2 regions of the Streptomyces sp. NPDC006174 genome follow, and region 2 is predicted to be linked to the other one. Evidence: riboswitches for the same ligand, from Rfam matches in the RefSeq annotation. Region 2 holds a riboswitch; the other holds the start of a gene.
What was found. Region 2 has a riboswitch for cobalamin ahead of ABZ267_RS20830 (biotin/lipoate A/B protein ligase family protein). Riboswitches for the same ligand answer to the same signal wherever they lie in the genome.
Positions count from the first base shown of each region.

Region 1: another riboswitch for cobalamin. It lies ahead of ABZ267_RS02685 (ribonucleoside-diphosphate reductase subunit alpha); the one in region 2 lies ahead of ABZ267_RS20830 (biotin/lipoate A/B protein ligase family protein).

Region 1 covers NZ_JBEXTJ010000001.1:584,738-592,163, forward strand. Annotated here, with positions in the region: gene ABZ267_RS02685 (ribonucleoside-diphosphate reductase subunit alpha) at 1-1,825, opposite strand, end outside; cobalamin riboswitch at 1,959-2,093, opposite strand; partial or broken gene ABZ267_RS02690 (GNAT family N-acetyltransferase) at 2,146-2,513, opposite strand; gene ABZ267_RS02695 (hypothetical protein) at 2,583-3,266, opposite strand; gene ABZ267_RS02700 (YbdD/YjiX family protein) at 3,399-3,602, opposite strand; gene ABZ267_RS02705 (carbon starvation CstA family protein) at 3,599-5,827, opposite strand; gene ABZ267_RS02710 (GntR family transcriptional regulator) at 6,079-6,843, opposite strand; gene ABZ267_RS02715 (sugar ABC transporter substrate-binding protein) at 7,123-7,426, shown strand, end outside.
Region 2 covers NZ_JBEXTJ010000008.1:328,611-336,036, forward strand. Annotated here, with positions in the region: gene ABZ267_RS20805 (NADP-dependent isocitrate dehydrogenase) at 1-261, shown strand, start outside; gene ABZ267_RS20810 (molybdopterin-dependent oxidoreductase) at 425-2,017, shown strand; gene ABZ267_RS20815 (fasciclin domain-containing protein) at 2,105-2,752, shown strand; gene ABZ267_RS20820 (FAD-dependent monooxygenase) at 2,808-4,439, opposite strand; gene ABZ267_RS20825 (oxygenase MpaB family protein) at 4,527-5,396, opposite strand; gene ABZ267_RS20830 (biotin/lipoate A/B protein ligase family protein) at 5,429-6,493, opposite strand; partial or broken gene ABZ267_RS20835 (short-chain fatty acyl-CoA regulator family protein) at 6,599-6,727, shown strand; cobalamin riboswitch at 6,841-7,020, opposite strand; gene cobF (precorrin-6A synthase (deacetylating)) at 7,354-7,426, shown strand, end outside.

The DNA.
Region 1 (7,426 bases), on a different contig from region 2:
CGGTCTTCGCGACCCGGGCGCGCAGCGCGTCCCAGCGCTCCGGCCAGTTCAGCTCGGTGTCGTAGTGGTCGGGGTGCAGCACACCGCGCGCGGCGCGCGTCTCGGACCAGGCGGGCAGCGGGCCGGAGCGCTCGGCGAGGTCGCAGGACGCCTCGTACGCGGCCAGCATGATGCGCTCGGAGATCTTCGTGGAGAGCGCGCGGGCCTGCGGCGAGTCGAACGGCAGGCGCAGCTGGAAGAAGACGTCCTGGAGGCCCATGGCGCCCAGGCCGACCGGCCGCCAGCGGGAGTTGGAGTTCCCGGCCTGCTCGGTCGGGTAGAAGTTGATGTCGACGACGCGGTCGAGGAAGGTCACGGCCGTACGGACGGTGGAGTCCAGCCGCTCCCAGTCGATCGAGCCGTTCGCCACGAAGGCACCCAGGTTGACCGAGCCGAGGTTGCAGACGGCCGTCTCGCCGTCGTTGGTGACCTCCAGGATCTCCGTGCACAGGTTCGAGGAGTGCACGACCCGGCCCGGCTCGGCGGTCTGGTTCGCGGTCCGGTTGGAGGCGTCCTTGAACGTCATCCAGCCCTGGCCGGTCTGCGCGAGGGTCCGCATCATCCGGCCGTACAGCTCACGCGCCGGCATGGTCTTGCGGGCCAGGCCCTTGGCCTCGGCCGCGCGGTAGGCCGCGTCGAACTCGTCGCCCCACAGGTCGACCAGCTCGGGCACCTCGGCGGGCGAGAAGAGCGACCACTCGGTGTCCGCGTCGACGCGACGCATGAACTCGTCCGGGATCCAGTGCGCCAGGTTGAGGTTGTGCGTACGCCGCTGGTCCTCACCGGTGTTGTCGCGGAGCTCCAGGAACTCCTCGATGTCCGCGTGCCAGGTCTCCAGGTAGACCGCCGCCGCGCCCTTGCGCCGGCCACCCTGGTTCACCGCCGCCACGGAGGCGTCCAGCGTCTTGAGGAACGGCACGATGCCGTTGGAGTGCCCGTTGGTGCCGCGGATCAGCGAACCACGCGCGCGGATACGGGAGTAGGAGAGGCCGATGCCGCCGGCGTGCTTCGAGAGGCGCGCCACCTGGTGGTAGCGGTCGTAGATCGAGTCCAGCTCGTCCTTGGGCGAGTCCAGCAGGTAGCAGGAGGACATCTGCGGGTGCCGGGTGCCGGAGTTGAAGAGCGTGGGGGAGGAGGGGAGGTAGTCCAGCTTGCTCATCAGCCGGTAGAGCGCGGCGACCTCGTCCAGCGCCCGCACCGACGCGTCCTCGGCGAGGCCCGCGGCCACGCGCAGCATGAAGTGCTGCGGGGTCTCGATGACCTGACGGGTGAGCGGGTGGCGCAGCAGGTAGCGGCTGTGCAGCGTACGGAGACCGAAGTAGCCGAAGCGGTCGTCGGCACCGTCGGCCAGGGCCTGCTCGACGAGTTTGTCCAGCGCGGCCGCGTGGAGCGCCACGAACTCGGCGGTGCGGTCCGCGATCAGGCCCTCGCGGTGGCCGACGGCGACCGAGGAGGAGAAGGACGTGGCGCCCTGGCTCGCGGCCTCGTCGGCGATCGTACGGGTCAGCAGCCGGGCGGCGAGTCTGGAGTACGCCGGGTCCTCGGAGATCAGGCCCGCGGCGGCCTCGGTGGCCAGCGAGCGCAGCTCGGCCTCGTCGGAGCGGGCGTTGCGCCCGCGCAGCGCGGAGGCGGCGACCCGTCCGGGGTCGGTGTCGGGCAGATCGACGGTGAGGTCGGTGAGGGTCCGCAGCAGGGCGGTTCCGGGTCCGTCGTTCGTGCCGTGGCCGGACGTGGTGGAGGCGGCGGATTCGGTGGCTGAAACCGGATCGGCGGGCGCGATGGTCACTGGGCTTTCCCTCGCTCGGCTGGGGGCCGGCGGCGAGCGGGGAAACCGGGCAGCACGATGCCCTCAGGGCAGCACTGCTCACGGCGTCCACCGGCCCATCCGCGAGGCCCGGACGTCTGGCGTCCGGTTCGATCGAGCCGGACGCGCTGTCGACAGGTCTTCGGACTTCGGGTGTGCAAAGCACACTGATCACACCGTTGCGGGACAGTTCCGGATTCGCACCGGATTCCCCTGCGGCGACAGCGAGGTCGAGCATACATGTGGGGGCCGCTAGATGCTGCGGCCCCCACATGTTGTGTCGCGTCGGTTTGCTACGCCCCTCATGAGGCTGCCTCCGGCTCCAGCCGGAAGGCCATGAGGCGCAGGCCCGGCACCGGCTCCCCGTCCCGCTCAGGGGTCCGCGGAAGGCCGCGCCGACGGTAGATCCTATGGGCTGGGAGCATGGCGGGCCGCGTCGACAGCACCAGTCCGCGGACGCCTTCGGCGGACCGGGCCCGCTCGACGCACGCCCGTACGAGAGCCTCTCCCGCGCCCCGTCCGCGCCCCGCGCGGGCCACGGCCGGCATCCGGAACTCAGCCTCGTCCGACCGGAGATATCGCGCCACGGAGTGCCGGGAGCGGCGTACGTCACACCACCGAGCACCACGCCGTCCGCGTCGATCGCCACGAGCACCTCGGCCTCGGCCGCCCAAGGCTGAGACCCACGGCAATTGAATGGCGGCGTCGGCGGGTTCCGCCACTCCGATCGGCAGGTCCATCAGCCACTCGCTCCCACATCGTTGTTCGGGGCGCCGTCGCCCACCGGCGGCAGGTCGCCGCGCTCGACCGGCTGCTGTCCGGAGCCGTCCCCGGCGGGCGGCAGCACCCGGTCCAGCTCGTGGTCGTCGGCGCGGTGGGCGGCCCGCGCCGCCGACCGCAGCGTCGCCCGGTCCACCTGCTCGCGCGTCCCGCTCACCGTGATCACGAGGTCGCCCTGTTCCTGGGCGTACGCGTGGCCCGACTCCGTGGCGCGGTACCACTGTTCGCCGTCCCGCTCGCACGTCACCAGGGTCTCCTCGCCGCCGACGGGCGCGGAGCCGTCCGTACAGTCGGCCACGGCGTGCGGGCGGCGCTCCACCGACAGCTGGAGCATCCCGCCGTCCGGCGCGGTGTAGGAGCTGCCGAACCCGTCGTCACCGAGCACTCCGACCGACTGGCGCGCCAAGGCGTAGCCCGCGGCCTCGGTCACCCACACATGTTCCGCGACGAGCTGCGCGGCGCTCGCCCGCGCCTCCAGCTCCGCCCGGTCCGGCGCCGGTTCGGCCGAGGAGCTGCGGTCCGCCGGCGACTTCGAACCAGGCGCCGGCACGGTGCCGCAGCCCGTCACCGCCGCCAGGGCCAGGGCCAGTGGCACGGTCAGGAGGAGGGGCCGGAGCCGGGGCGACCGGGAGCGCGATGTCATGGGCACATCCTTTCGTACGGTCAGGGCTCCGCGCACCGGGATTCGAGCGCCGGCCGGGCTCGTCCACGGACGCCAGAAGGGGCCGCCGCGCCCCTGTGAGGGGTGCGGCGGCCCCGATCGGCCGACGGGTGGTCAGCAGCAGCGGAAGCCCTCGCGAGGGTCCGCCTCGCGGGCGTCGGTGCGGCTGCGTTCGAAGGCGCGGCGGGTCATCACCGGCGTGTCCGGATCGTGCGAGCGGGCGTGCGCCACATAGCGGTCGTACGTCGCCTCGCCGGTCACCTCACGGACGTACCAGCGGATCCGCCCGGCCACCCGCCGGACGTCCGCGAGGGTCATGTCCGGCTCCCCGTCGCCGCGGCCTCCTCCTTGCGCAGGCCGCCCTCGGGACCGACACCGGCGGCGGCCAGTTCGGCCTTCTCCTCCTTGGTGGCGATGAGCGAGGCCGGCGCGACGAACTTGGACTGGACGAACGGCGTCTCGTGGAGCTTGACGCTCTCCGGGTCGCGGATGGCCTTGTAGCAGACCCGGCCGGCGTCCACGAGCACCACGATGATGAGGAGCGCGAAGAGCGCGCAGAGCACTCCGTCGACGGTGGAGTTGGTGACGACGGTCCGCATGTCGTCCATGGACCTGGCCGGGGCCAGCACCTCGCCCGCGTCGATGCCCGCCTGGTACTTGTCGCGCTGCGCGAAGAAGCCGACCTTCACGTCCGGCGAGAAGATCTTCTGCCAGCTCGCGGTGAGGGTGACCGCCACGTCCCAGGCGAGCGGTACGGCGGTGACCCAGGCCCACTTCAGGCGGCCGGACTTGACCAGCAGCGTGGTGCAGACGGCCAGCGCGACGGCGGCCAGCAGCTGGTTGGCGATGCCGAAGAGCGGGAAGAGCTGGTTGATGCCGCCCAGCGGGTCGTGCACGCCGACCCAGAGGAAGTAGCCCCAGCCGCCGACCACGACGGCGCTGGCGAACCAGACACCGGGCTTCCAGCTGACCTCGCGGAACGGCTTGTAGGCGTTGCCCAGCATGTCCTGGAGCATGAAGCGCCCGACGCGGGTGCCGGCGTCGACGGTGGTGAGGATGAAGAGGGCCTCGAACATGATGGCGAAGTGGTACCAGAACGCCTTCATCGCCGTTCCGCCGATCACCGCGGAGAAGATCTCCGCCATGCCGAGCGCGAACGTGGGCGCGCCACCGGTCCGGGAGAGCAGGCTCGCCTCCTCGACGTCCTTGGCGGCCTGTGCCAGGGCGTCCGGCGTGATGGTGAAGCCGAAGTTGGCGACGGCCTGGGAGGCGGACTGGACGCTGTCGCCGATCACGCCGACGGGCGCGTTGATGGCGAAGTAGAGACCCGGGTCGATGATGCAGGCCGCGATCATCGCCATGATCGCGACGAACGACTCGACCAGCATCGCGCCGTAGCCGATCACGCGGATCTGCGTCTCCTTCTGGACCATCTTCGGCGTGGTGCCGGAGGAGACCAGGGAGTGGAAGCCGGAGAGCGCGCCGCAGGCGATGGTGATGAAGACGAACGGGAACATCGAGCCGGCGAAGACCGGGCCCGAGCCGCTGGAGGCGAATTCGGTGACGGCCGGCATCTTCAGCGTCGGCAGCGCCACGACCACGCCGAGCGCCAGCAGCGCGATCGTGCCGACCTTCATGAAGGTGGAGAGGTAGTCGCGCGGCGCCAGCAGCAGCCAGACCGGGAGCACGGAGGCGAGGAATCCGTACACGATCATCCAGATGACCAGCGTGCCCGGCTCCAGCGTGAAGAAGTCCGCCCACGACGACTCGGCGACCCAGCCGCCCGCGACGATCGCGAGGAGCAGCAGCGCGACGCCGATGAGGGAGACCTCACTGACCTTGCCCGGTCGCAGGATGCGCAGATAGACGCCCATGAAGAGGGCGATCGGGATCGTCATGCCGATGGAGAAGACACCCCACGGCGAGTGCGCGAGCGCGTTCACGATGACCAGCGCGAGGACCGCGAGCAGGATGATCATGATGATGAAGACGGCGATCAGTGCGGCGATCCCGCCGACCGGCCCGATCTCGTCGCGCGCCATCTGGCCGAGCGAACGGCCGTTGCGGCGGGTGGAGAAGAAGAGTGTCACCATGTCCTGGACGGCACCGGCGAAGATGACGCCGACGACGAGCCAGATCGTGCCCGGCAGGTAACCCATCTGCGCGGCGAGCACCGGACCGACCAGCGGGCCCGCGCCCGCGATGGCGGCGAAGTGGTGGCCGAACAGGACGCGGCGGTCGGTGGGGTGGAAGTCGACACCGTTGTCCAGCCGTTCGGCCGGCGTCGCGCGGTTCTTGTCCGCCTTCAGCACCCGGTTGGCGATGAACCGGGAGTAGAAGCGGTACGCGATGGCGTACGAGCCCAGCGCCGCCGCCAGCATCCAGGCGGCGGAGACCTCCTCACCGCGCGAGAGCGCGAGGGTGGCCCAGCCGATCGCGCCGACCAGGGCCACCAGGCTCCAGACGACGATGGACTTCGGCGTCAGCGCCCGTCGTCCCGGTGCTTGTGGAACCGGTGGTGCTGGTGTGGGCGATTCCGGCATATCGATCCGTCCCCTCGCGTGATCTCTGTCGTAACGTGCGCGAAATCTAAGGTGGGACGGCCGTGCTCCGGAACCCCTGTCCGCATACCGGTCGTGTATCACCGATGTCTCCACCGAAGTTCCGCAGTAGGGACACGGACGGCGGCCCGGTTCGGTTCACCCGATCCGGTTCCATCGCGGATGACCGAAAACAAGCGGTGGCCCGGGGAAGGAAACCCCGGGCCACCGCCTGTCCGTACGCCGTGCTCGCCTCAGTCGGTCGGCCGCTTCAGGCGGGCCACGAACTTGTACCGGTCGCCCCGGTACACGGATCGCACCCACTCCACGGGTTCGCCCTGGCCATCGATCGAATGGCGGGAGAGCATCAGCATCGGCAGCCCCACGTCCGTCCCCAGCAGACCCGCCTCGCGCGGCGTGGCCAGCGAGGTCTCGATGGTCTCCTCGGCCTCGGCCAGGCGGACGTCGTACACCTCGGCGAGCGCGGTGTAGAGCGAGGTGTACTTCACCAGCGAACGGCGCAGCGCCGGGAAGCGTTTGGCCGAAAGATGGGTGGTCTCGATCGCCATCGGCTCACCGCTGGCGAGCCGCAGCCGCTCGATGCGCAGTACGCGTCCACCCGTCGAGATGTCCAGCAGACCGGCGAGCGTGTCGTCCGCCGTGACATAGCCGATGTCGAGCAGCTGGGACGTCGGCTCGAGGCCCTGGGCGCGCATGTCCTCGGTGTACGAGGTCAGCTGGAGCGCCTGCGAGACCTTCGGCTTGGCGACGAACGTCCCCTTGCCCTGGATGCGTTCGAGCCGGCCCTCGACGACCAGCTCCTGCAAGGCCTGGCGCACGGTGGTGCGCGAGGTGTCGAACTCGGCCGCCAGGGTGCGTTCGGGCGGCACCGGGGTGCCGGGCGGCAAGGTATCGGTCATGTCGAGGAGATGGCGCTTGAGCCGGTAGTACTTCGGTACGCGCGCGGTGCGCGTACCGTTGCCGGTCTCGCTCCCCGAACTGCCCCCGTCGGCACCCATGGCCCGCCTCTCCGACGCTTGCGTTGCTGCCGTCACCGGCTCCTCCGTCTGTCGCGGCTCACATGGTGGCACGGTCCGGTCACGGGTCGTCGCCCTCCCTTAGGTGTCGGTCCTATAACGGACGCGAGTGCACTTCTTATACACCCTTGACACCCCTAAAGGTCTAGGCCAAGCTCCCGGTACTGGTCTAAACCATTAAAGACCAGGTCCAGCCCCAGCAGAACTCGTCGAATGTCTTCGCGGTGGGTGGGGTTGCAGCATCCCTGAGGAGGGTTTGACGTGAAGCGCAAGCTCATCGCGGCTATCGGTGTCGCGGGCATGTTGGTTTCGGTCGCGGCGTGTGGTTCCGACGACAAGGCATCGTCGCAGGACCCGAAGGACCGCAAGGAAACCTTGACCGTCTGGCTCATGGGCGAGGCCCAGTCGACCTGGCCCGAGCTGGTCTCGGACGTCAACGCCGAGTTCAAGAAGAAGTACCCCGGTGTCACGGTCAAGGTTCAGTACCAGCAGTGGGCCGACAAGGTCAAGAAGCTTGACACCTCCCTCGGTGGCGACAAATTCCCGGACGTTGTCGAACTCGGCA
Region 2 (7,426 bases):
AACCGCGGCAGCCACTTCTACCTGGCTCTGTACTGGGCCCAGGAGCTGGCGCAGCAGACCGACGACGCCAAGCTCGCCGAGGCGTTCGCGGCGCTCGCCAAGACACTGGCCGAGCAGGAGGAGACCATCGTCGCCGAGCTGATCGCGGTGCAGGGCTCCCCGGCCGAGATCGGCGGCTACTACCAGCCCGACCCGGCCAAGGCCGAGGCGATCATGCGCCCGTCCGCCACGTTCAACCAGGCGATCGCGTCCCTCGCCTGAGGTTTCGTCCGATGTGAAGGCATCACATCCGCCCCGGCCGGCCTTGTGCCCGGCCGGGGCGGTTCGCTTTGTGCCCTTACGTCGTACGGGCGCCCACCGCAGGCGAACCGGCGAGTTTCACGTGATCGGGTGATCGACCAATCCGGCTGTCCTTCGGCTCCGAATGACGACCGTGAGGATCACCCGGACAGCCCTGACCCGAGGAACGCTGGCAGCCCTGAGCGGACTGCTGGCGGGATTCGCCGCCCTGACCGTCGCCGAACTCGTCTCGGCCGCCGTCAGGCCCGAGGCGAGTCCCGTGACAGCGGTCGGCGGAGCGGCCATCGACCGGACGCCCGCCGGGGTCAAGGACTTCGCCATCCGGAACTTCGGCGAGAACGACAAACTCGTCCTGCAACTCGGCATCGTCCTCACCCTCGCCCTCTTCGCCGTCGCCGTCGGCCTGTTGGCGCTGCGCCACCGCCGTACGGGCTCCGCCGCCGTCCTGGCGTTCGGTGTGGTCGGCGCTGCCTCGGCCGTGAGCCGCCCGGACTCCACCGGCATCACCGACGGACTGCCGTCGCTGGTCGGCGCGGCGGCCGGAGCGGTCCTTCTGTACGTCCTCGCCGACAGGCTCACCAGCCCGCGCCGGATCGCGGGGGAGGAGCAGGAGGAGAACGAGAGCGGCTGGGACCGGCGCGGCTTCCTGATCGCCGCCACCGCCGCGGCCGCCGCCTCCACTGTGGCGGGAGCGGTCGGCCGGACGCTCAACGGCCGCAGCGCCCAGGACGCCGTCGCCTCCCGTGAGGCCGTGACCCTGCCGGCCCCGGCCTCACCCGCCAAGCCGATCCCGGCCGGCGCACAGCTGCGAGTCCCCGGCCTGCCTCCGTTCACCACCCCCAACAACAAGTTCTACCGCGTGGACACCGCCCTGGTCGTCCCCAAGGTCGACGCGAACACCTGGCGGCTGCGCATCCACGGCCAAGGCGTCCGCCGGGACCTGGAGTTCACCTACCAGGACCTCCTCAACCGGCCCCTGATCGAACGCGAGATCACGCTCTGCTGCGTCTCCAACGAGGTCGGCGGCCCATACATCGGCCACGCCAAGTGGATCGGCGTACGCCTCGCCGACCTGCTCAAGGAGGCGGGCGTCAAGCCGCCGTCGCGAGGTGGAAAGGCGGACCAGATCATCGCCCGCTCGGTCGACGGCATGACGCTCGGCACGCCTGTCGAGGACGTCATGGACGGCCGGGACGCCATGCTCGCCGTCGGCATGAACGGCGAACCGCTCCCCTTCGTCCACGGCTTCCCCGTCCGCATGCTCGTGCCCGGACTGTACGGATACGTCTCGGCCTGCAAGTGGATCGAGGACATCGAGCTCACCACCTTCGCCGACTACGACGCGTACTGGGTGAAGCGCAAGTGGGCCCGCAAGGCCCCGATCAAGACCCAGTCCCGGATCGACACCCCCAAGCCCTTCGGGCGCCCCGAGGCCGGCACGGTCATGGTGGCCGGAGTGGCCTGGGCCCAGCACCGCGGGATCGAGAAGGTCGAGATCCGCGTCGACGACGGCCCGTGGCGCCCGGCCCAACTGGCCGAGCAGGACACCGTCGACACCTGGCGCCAGTGGTCCTACCCCTGGAAGGCCACTCCCGGCGGACACACCCTCACCGTCCGCGCCACGGACGGCACGGGCGAGGTCCAGACCGAGAAGCGCACCAAGACCGTCCCGGACGGCGCCAGCGGCTGGCACTCGGTGGTGGTCACCGTGGACTGACCCCTCCCCAACAGGCTTCTTCACAGCACCACTTGATCCGTTTCCGTTTGTGAACGCACCAACCCGTCGACGAACCAGGAGAACTCCATGAACGCCCTTCGCCACCGCCGTGCAGCTGTCGCCGTCGCCGCTGCCGTGATGCTGCCCCTCACGCTCTCCGCGTGCTCCGACTCCGGCTCGGACAGTGCCTCCGACAGCTCCTCCGCCGCAGGCTCCACCCCCGAGGAGTCGAAGCCGGCCGCCGGTGACGACGCCATGATGGACAAGCCGTTCGGCCCGGCCTGTGCCGGCGTTCCGAAGGACGGCGCGGGCAGCTTCGACGGCATGGCCAAGGACCCGGTCGCCACCGCCGCGTCCAACAACCCGGCGCTCTCCACGCTCGTCGCCGCCGTGCAGAAGGCCGGCCTGGTCGACACCCTCAACAGCGCCGAGAACATCACCGTGTTCGCGCCGACCAACGACGCCTTCGCCAAGATCCCGAAGGCCGACCTGGACGCGGTCCTCAACGACAAGGCCAAGCTCACCGAGATCCTGACCTACCACGTCGTGGGTCAGAAGCTCACCCCGCAGCAGTTGGAGAGCGGCACGTTCGACACGCTGCAGAAGAGCTCGCTGACCACGGCCGGCTCCGGTGAGTCGTACAAGGTCAACGACAGCGCCAACGTGGTCTGCGGCAACGTGCCGACCGCCAACGCCACGGTCTACATCATCGACACGGTGCTGATGCCGAAGTAATCGGCAGCCCCGCTGCGGGAGGACGGCCATCACTCCGGCAGCGGGGCTTTTGGCCTCACCGGCCGAAGACCCTTCCCAGCGCCTCCTTCAACTGCCCGACCGTCGGCGGCCGGAGGCAGGCGCTGAGGTAGCCGTCCGGCCGTACGACGAACGCCGCGCCCTCGCCGACCCCGTACTGCCGCGCGAACTCGCCCCGGCTGTCGTGGTGATGAGGAGCCCCCGTCGCCTCGTCCGGCGGCGCGTCGGCAGGCAGGATCCGGCACGTCTCCATCCGGCCGCCGGTCAACTCACCGGCCGCCGCGGCGAGATCGGCGGGTGTGTCACCGGCCGGATGGCTCCCGTACACCACCATGACATGGTCCCGCCCGCGCAACAGGTCGTACAGGCGCACCGGATACGCGGCGATGTCTCCGGTGAGGCCGCCGCAGTCCGGGGCCCGATCGCCCGGCCGGAGCGTCGCCTCGTCGCCCGGAGGCAGCGGTGTCACGATCGGGCTCTCCCGGTAGCCGACCAGGAGTTGGGCCTGTCGGAGCAGGAGCGTCTCCAGGTCCGTCGGGTCCGCCTGCACACCCTCGGCGGCCTGGCGGACCGTCCGGCCCACCACTTCCTCGCCGACCGGGTGCCGTTCGGCGTCGTAGCTCGACGGCAGACGCTGATCCGCCGCGCCCTCGACGGCCAGCGCGAGTTTCCACGCCAGGTTGCAGGCGTCCTGGACACCGGTGTTCATGCCTTGCGCGCCGGTCGGCGGATGGATGTGCGCCGCGTCCCCTGCGACGAACACCCGCCCGTCGCCGTACCGGTCCACCAGCCGGTGGCTGATCCGGAACACCGAGGACCAGCGCAGCGCGGACGCGGTGACCGGCTCCGGCGCCAGCCGGTCCAGCACCTTCTGGATGTCGGCGAGAGCAGGAGCCGTACCGCCTTCCAGGCCGTGCGCGACCCCGTCGCCGGAGTCCGGCCGCTCCGCCGACAGCTCCGGCGGCACCAGCATCGACATCCGGTAGCGGCCCTCGCCCGGCAGCGGGACGCAGACCAGCAGGTCATCGATGGCGCCGTCCTCACCCCGGTGCATCGACCGCACCCCGTACCCCGGCGGCAGCCCCCAGCCCACCTCCACATCCGCGAGCATGTACTCCTCCGGGAACGCTCCGCCCTCGAAGGAGAGCCCGAGCACCTTGCGGACCACGCTGTGCGCGCCGTCGCACCCGACCAGGAAGCGGGACCGCACCTCCTCCTCGGCCCCGGAAGCGGTGGCCAGCCGGCTCGTCACTCCGGCCGGGTCCTGCGCGAACGCCACCAGCTCCGTCGAACGCTCGATCCCGGTGCCGAACCGTCCGAGGTGCTCCTCCAGGAGGCGCTCCGTCTCGTACTGCGGCAGCGCGGCGAAGCCGTACGGCACCTCCGGCGGAAGGGCCAGCTCGATGCGGCCCTGCGCGGCCCCGTTCACGTACGTCAGTTGTCCGCGCATCGGGACCGCCGCGTCCAGCACCGCCCGCACCAGCCCCATCCGGTCGAAGAGCTCCAGCGTGCGCGGCTGGATTCCGACCGCCTTGGCGTACGGCAGCCGGGCCGGAAGGCGGTCCACGATCCGGCAGGAGACACCCGCGCGCCGCAGCTCGGCGGCGAGCATCAGCCCGACCGGGCCCGCGCCCACCACGAGTACGTCGGTCGATTCGCTGCGTGCCACCGGGGCCTCCCGCCGTGGGCCCCCTGCCGTACGGTCGTACGGTCCTCTCCATCGTCCTGCCGCCGGCCGACCTCGGCACCCGGAGGGTCAGGCGGGCGAGGGCGGCGGGGTCATCGCCCACCGGATGGTCCTGGTCAGAGCCTTCCCGGCAGGCCGTACGCAGACCTCCTCGACCCCCGGCACCCGAGGCAGCCGCAGCGGCTCACGGGCCCAGCGCGGGAGGCCGGACACGGCGTTGGCGGCGAGTACGGCGTACGGAGGACGGGCCGGCCACGGCAGCGGCGGGTGGAGGAGGATGAAGCGGGCCGCGTCCAGGGCCTCCTGCGTGGCACGCAGTTCCGGGCGGTAGGCGGCGATCCGGGCGGCCAGCTCCGCCCGGTCGTGCGGCGGGTCGGTGACTCCGAGCGCGTGCGCCACCGTCGCCATGTCGTGGATGTAGCCGTCGCATCCGGCACCGTCCAACGGCCGTTCTCCGTAACGCTGGTGGGCCCGGAGGAAGCTGTCCACCTCGGCCACGTGCACCCAGCACAGCAGATGCGGATCGGCCGCGTGGTACGGCTCGCCGGACGGCGCGATGCCGCGCACCCGCTCGTGCACGGAACGTACGCGCTCGACCGCCTCCTGAGCGTGCTCGGCCGTGCCGAACGTGGTCACCGCGAGGAACGTGCTGGTCCGCTGCAGCCGCCCCCACGGATCGCCCTTGAACCCCGAGTGGCCCGCCACGGCGGCCATGGCGAGCGGGTGCAGCGACTGGAGGAGGAGCGCGCGCAGCCCGCCGATGAACATGGACGCGTCTCCGTGCACCCGGCGCACCGGCCGGTCCGGGCCGAACCAGCGCGGGCCGGGCGTGTCGTGGATCCGGGCCCGGTTCTCCGGCCCGGAGGGCCCCGCCACCCGGGAGAACAGGGCCCGGCCGAGCCGTTCCCGTACCCCGGAGTCTGGCTGCGCTCTGTCCATGCCTCCCAGTATGCGGGGCGGCGGGACACCCCCTACGGCACCCGGGCCGTCCACTCCTCCGTCGCGAACTTCGTCCGTACGAGCTCCTCGGCGCGCGCCAGCTCCGCGTCCGTCACGCGGCCGTCCGTGAGGCCGTGGCGCTTGCGGAAGGAGTCGATCATCCGCTCGATCACGACCTGGCGGGGCAGTCCGGTCTGCCGGCGCAGCGGGTCGACGCGCTTCTTCGCCGACCGGGTGCCCTTGTCCGACATCTTCTCCTTGCCGATGCGTAGCACCTCCAGCATCTTGTCGGCGTCGATGTCGTACGCCATGGTCACGTGGTGCAGCACGGCCCCGGGCCCGCCGTCCGGCCCCACCACCCGCTTCTGCGCCGCGCCGGCGATCTTGCCGACCTCGGTGGCGATGTCGTTGAGCGGCTGGTACCAGGCCTTGATGCCCATGTCCGCGAGCGCTTCGAGGACCCAGTCGTCCAGATAGGCGTAGCTGTCGGCGAAGGAGAGCCCGGAGACCAGCGCCTGCGGGACGGCCAGCGAGTACGTGATGGTGGAGCTCGGCTCGGCGAACATCGCGCCGCCGCCGGAGATGCGCCGTACGACGTCCACACCGTGCCGCTCCACGCCTGCCGGATCGACCTCGTTGCGCAGCGACTGGAAGCTGCCGATGATCACGGCGGGCGAGTCCCACTCCCAGACCCGCAGCGTCGGCGGCCGGACCCCCGCCGCGACCTCGGCGGTGATCACCTCGTCCAGCGCCATGTGCAGCGCCGGCGACTGAGGCGCGTCATGGATCAGCTGCCAGTCGTAGTCGCTCCACTCCGTGGCCTGCGCCAGCGCCCGGCGTACGGCGATGGCGACACCCTCCGCGCTCAGCCCGAGCATCACCGTGGAGTCGGGCAGCGCCGCCTCGATCCGGGCCGCGAGACCCGCCGTGTCCGTGTTGGCCGGAGCGCCCTCCAGCGCAGCGTCGATCGCGCGGATCGCCTCGTCGGGTTCGAGGAAGAAGTCCCCGGCGACGCGGACGTTCCGCAGCGCCCCGCCCTCCACGTCCAGGTCCACCACGACCAGCTTGCCGCCGGGAACCTTGTACTCACCGTGCACAGCGCCGCCTCCAGCTCGGAATTGTTCGGCCCGGCTCGGTGATGAGCCGGACACATCCGGCTATAACGGGCGCGGGCTCGTCGATCATCCCTCGCTCCGCGGAGGCACCGCTCGCCGGCCGATCAGCCCGTAGCGCTCGGCTGCGAGCTGCGCCACGCCCACCGCCTGGTCTACGCCGAGGGCCTGGTGCTGGACGATCCGCGCTCCGCGACACCCATCGGGCTCGGCTGTCGGGGGGACGCGGAGGGCGGAGGCCGTCGGGGGGCGGGGAGAACCGCTCGCCGGGACGGGCCTGCGGGGCCGTGGGTGCGGACCGGTGCCATGCGTGTCTGCTCCATCCTCGTGGAAACACGGAACAATCCCGTGGCCGGTATCCTGACTCCCGGATCAGCGCGCGTCCTCATGCCTTCCCGACGGCTTCTGCACCGTCAGTGGCGTGTCCTGCGAGGACGAACTCCCCGGTCACAGTGGCGGGACCGCGCCGGAATCGCACCGGCTTCCCTGACGCCACGAGCCTAGGGCGTGTCCGGCGGATCTTGGCCGGGTCCACGACGTCTGGCACTTCCCCAAGCTCTCGGCTGCGCTCGAGCAGGGGGCCCATCCCTCGCCGCGTTGCCGAAACGCCCGAATCGCTCCGCGATGAGGACGTTCCAGCGCCTTGCGATGCACCGCACCGGACGCCGCGGCCCATTCGGCCCTGATCCGCCGGACACCCCCTTGAGGGTGCCCGGCTGCACGCCGGCCACCCCGCTGCTCACGAACATGTAGTTGGACGTCCTAGTAAGTCCACCCCGCCTCACCCCGGCCTGCCCTCGGGCCCGGCGCGATCGCGCGCCCCGCTCCTGGCATGATCGGCCGACATGAGCGACGCACCACGCCACATCCTCGTCATCGGCATGGGAGCCGGCGACCCCGACCACCTGACCCTCGCCG